One region of the Pantoea sp. KPR_PJ genome, then DNA from elsewhere that is predicted to be linked to it. Evidence: predicted binding sites of a transcription regulator. Region 1 holds the regulator's gene; the other holds the start of a gene.

Region 1 (2,202 bases):
TCGGCTACTTGCCGCAGGAGGCGTCAATTTTCCGCCGCCTCAGCGTCTATGACAACCTGATGGCCGTGTTGCAGATCCGTGATGATCTGACGGAAGAGCAGCGCCAGGATCGCGCCAATGAGCTGATGGATGAATTTCATATTGCCCACCTGCGCGACAGCATGGGGCAGGCGCTGTCAGGCGGTGAGCGCCGTCGTGTGGAGATTGCGCGCGCGCTTGCTGCTAATCCGAAATTTATCCTGCTGGATGAGCCCTTTGCGGGCGTCGACCCCATCTCGGTTATCGACATCAAAAAAATCATCGAGCATCTGCGTGACAGCGGCCTCGGCGTGCTGATTACCGACCATAACGTCCGTGAAACGCTGGCCGTGTGCGAACGCGCCTATATCGTCAGCCAGGGGCATCTTATCGCTCACGGCACGCCAGATGAAATTCTTGCAGATGAGCAGGTTAAACGGGTTTATTTGGGCGAAGAGTTCAGACTCTGATAAGGTGTCGTTAATACGATGTTTGCTTAGGAAATCCTGTCCTGAATATGAAGCAAGGTTTGCAACTCAGGTTCAGCCAACAGCTGGCGATGACTCCACAGTTGCAGCAGGCCATCCGACTGCTGCAACTCTCTACGCTTGAGCTACAGCAAGAGCTGCAGCTGGCGCTGGAAAGTAATCCGCTGCTGGAACAGGCTGACGTACATGAAGAGATCGACAGCCGCGACTATCAGGACGATGAGGTGCTGGACACGCGCGAGGCGCTTGAACAGAAAGAGATGCCAGACGATCTGCCGCTTGACGCAACCTGGGATGAAATCTATACCGCAGGCACGCCTTCCGGTACAGGCACCGACTATCAGGATGACGAGCTGCCGGTCTATCAGGGTGAAACCACACAGTCGCTTCAGGATTACCTGATGTGGCAGGTCGATCTCACGCCTTTTACCGATACCGATCGGGCGATTGCGACCTCGATCGTCGATGCCATCGACGAGACCGGATATCTTACCGTTTCGCTTGATGAAATTCTCGACAGCATGGGCAATGATGAGCTGGCGCTGGATGAAGTTGAAGCGGTGCTGAAGCGTATTCAGCGCTTTGATCCCATTGGCGTGGGCGCACGCGATTTGCGCGACTGCCTGCTGGTGCAGCTTTCGCAGTTTGTGCCTGCTACGCCGATGCTGGCCGAAGCGCGTCTTATTGTCAGTGAACATCTGGATCTGCTCGCGAACCATGATTTCCGCAGCCTGATGCGCGTGACCCGCTTTAAAGAGGACGTGCTGAAGGAGGCGATGCTGCTGATCCAGTCGCTGGATCCGCGTCCGGGCCAGTCGGTGCATACCGGCGAACCCGAATATGTTATTCCCGATGTGCTGGTGCGCAAAGTGGGTAAGCGCTGGACGGTTGAGCTCAATGCGGACAGCGTGCCGCGCCTGCGCATTAACCAGCAGTATGCCGCGATGGGTGGGGCTGCGCGCAATGACAGCGACAACCAGTTTATTCGCAGCAATCTGCAAGAGGCGCGCTGGCTGATCAAAAGCCTGGAAAGCCGCAACGATACGCTGCTAAAGGTAACGCGCTGTATTGTTGAACAGCAGCAGGCGTTTTTCGAGCAGGGCGAAGAATTTATGCGTCCTATGGTGCTGGCGGATATCGCACAGGCAGTGGATATGCACGAGTCCACAATATCGCGTGTGACAACGCAAAAATATCTGCATAGCCCGCGCGGCATCTTTGAACTCAAATATTTTTTCTCCAGCCACGTCAACACCGAAGGTGGCGGCGAAGCCTCCTCCACGGCCATTCGTGCGCTGGTGAAGAAATTAATCTCAGCGGAGAACCCTGCTAAACCCTTGAGTGACAGTAAGCTTACCTCCATGTTATCTGAACAGGGCATCATGGTGGCACGCCGAACCGTCGCTAAATATCGCGAGTCTTTATCTATTCCGCCATCGAACCAGCGTAAACAGCTGGTTTGACAGAAATGAAAAGGAAGACCTATGCAGCTGAACCTTACCGGGCAAAATGTTGAAATCACCGAACCCCTGCGTGAATTCATCAACAACAAATTTGCCAAACTGGAACACTACTTCGATCGTATCAATCAGGTTTATATTGTTCTGAAAGTAGAAAAGGTCACGCAGGTTGCGGAGGCAACCTTACATGTCAACGGCGGCGAGCTGCACGCCACGTCGGAAGCGGAAGATATGTA
Region 2 (2,202 bases), on a different contig from region 1:
CACACGCCATGCACACCGAAGACGTCGCACGGGTCATCCACGCGCAGCATTTTCTTCAGTGAGGTTACGCCCCACAGACCGGCCAGACCGCCGATCAGACCGATGATCAGTGCACCGCCAACGCCCACATAACCACAGGCTGGCGTAATCGCTACCAGACCGGCAATAAAGCCTGAACAGGCACCCAGCAGCGATGGCTTGCCGCGTACGGCCCACTCACCGAAGGTCCAGGAAAGGACAGCGCCTGCGGTGGCGACCACGGTATTCAGGAAGGCCAGCGCTGCGATTTCATTAGCCGCTGAAGCTGAACCGGCGTTAAAGCCAAACCAGCCAACGTAAAGAATGGCGGTGCCCGTAAAGACCATCGGCAGATTGTGAGGTTTAAAAGCCTCTTTACCAAAGCCTGCACGTTTGCCCACCAGGTAGGCACCGACCAGACCCGCCACCGCGGCGTTAATATGCACCACCGTACCACCTGCGAAGTCCAGCGCGCCGTCCTGAGCCAGGAAACCGCCAGCCCAGACCATATGTGCAACTGGCAGATAGGCCAGCGTGACCCAGACGCCCACAAAGATCAGCACCGCAGAGAAGCGAATACGCTCGGCAATAGCACCGACGATCAGCCCAACGGTGATACAGGCAAAGGAAGCCTGAAACGCCACGTGAATGTACTGATAAAAACTGCCCATAACGGCCGTCAGCTGAATGTTTTTCAGCATTGCCCACTGGAAGCTGCCAAAGAAAGCGTTGCCTTCACTGAACGCCAGCGAATAGCCGTAGACAATCCACAGCACGCACACCAGCGCAAAGGTCACGGCGACCTGGGTCAGCATCGACAGCACGTTTTTGCCGCGAATCAAGCCACCGTAAAACAGCGCGATCCCTGGAATTGTCATAAACAGCACCAGTGCGGTGCAAATCATCATAAATGCGTTATCGGCCTTATCCGCAACGGCAGGTGCCGCCATCGCCAGTGACGGTAACAGCGCCAGGCTGATGAGGCCCAACAAGGTGAGTGCTTTATTCATTTTTTGTCCATCCCATCAGATTACTTAGCCGAAATTACAACGCTGCTTCGTCGGTTTCGCCGGTGCGAATACGGATCACGCGCTGAAGCTCAGCGACGAATATTTTGCCGTCACCGATTTTGCCGGTGTAGGCCGCCTTGCTGATAACATCCACGACTTCGTCAAGCTGATCGTCAGCAATAGCGATATCAATCTTGACCTTCGGCAGGAAGTTCACGCTGTACTCAGCGCCGCGATAGAGCTCAGCGTGACCTTTCTGACGGCCGAACCCTTTGACTTCAGAGACGGTCAGCCCCTGAATACCGATAGAGGAGAGCGCTTCACGCACATCCTCCAGTTTGAACGGTTTAATAACCACGGTAACCAGCTTCATTGCATCCCCTCCGGGTAGTAGGCCAATACGTCAAATCAGATATGCAGTGACAGAAGCAAAGGCTGTGCCAGGAATGAACATGAGTCAGCATGGCGCGAGAAGTGCAGCGCAGCACGGCCTGAAATCACGGAAATAACAAGGGCAGGGAGAAAAGCGAAACAGCAACGCTGAGAGGATGCACTTCTTTGGTGCTTACGGCCTCAAAGAAGTGCATTGATACAGAACATTCTGATAAATGCGCGCAAAAAAGGTGCAATTTACCCGGTGATGACGGCGGCCTTGCCCGACGCAAGTTCATCACCTGCCTGCTGAAGCTGAAACATCTGCCAGTAGCGCCCCTGCTGTGCCAGCAGCGCGGCATGATTGCCCTGCTCTACCACCTGGCCTCTGTGCAGAACCAGAATCGTATCCGCTTCCGTGATCGTAGAGAGACGATGGGCAATCACGACCAGCGTAGTGTACTGGCGCAGCTGACGCAGGGTCTGCTGGATCGCCTGCTCGGTGCCGGAGTCGATATTGGCGGTTGCCTCGTCAAGGATAAGAATCTGTGGCATGTCGACCAGCACCCGCGCCAGCGCCAGCAATTGCTTTTGCCCGACTGACAAATTGTTACCCTGCTCGCCCAGGCGCGTATGGATGCCCGCTGGCATCTCGCGCGCCAGCGAAGCCAGCTGCACCTGCTCCAGTGCCTGCCATACCGCTTCCTCGCTGATATCGCGGCCCAGGCGCACGTTGGCCAGCAGCGTATCCGCCAGCACCACCGGATCTTGCTGCACCATGGCGACACCGCGCCGCAGCGTC

The links. The regulator sigma-54, encoded in region 1, starts transcription at its own class of promoters, with help from an activator protein. The targets are predictions, from matches to a motif close to GTTGGCACANNTTTCGCTNT.
Region 2: a site for sigma-54 is predicted at 1,454-1,473, ahead of glnK (P-II family nitrogen regulator). Genes of this name have one in related genera too.

What each region holds. Positions count from the first base shown of each region.
Region 1 is NZ_JABMIK010000004.1:214,184-216,385, reverse strand. Features, by position in the region: gene lptB (LPS export ABC transporter ATP-binding protein) at 1-488, shown strand, start outside; gene rpoN (RNA polymerase factor sigma-54) at 536-1,969, shown strand; gene hpf (ribosome hibernation promoting factor) at 1,991-2,202, shown strand, end outside.
Region 2 is NZ_JABMIK010000003.1:225,032-227,233, reverse strand. Features, by position in the region: gene amtB (ammonium transporter AmtB) at 1-1,028, opposite strand, end outside; gene glnK (P-II family nitrogen regulator) at 1,063-1,401, opposite strand; gene HP564_RS09500 (SmdB family multidrug efflux ABC transporter permease/ATP-binding protein) at 1,659-2,202, opposite strand, start outside.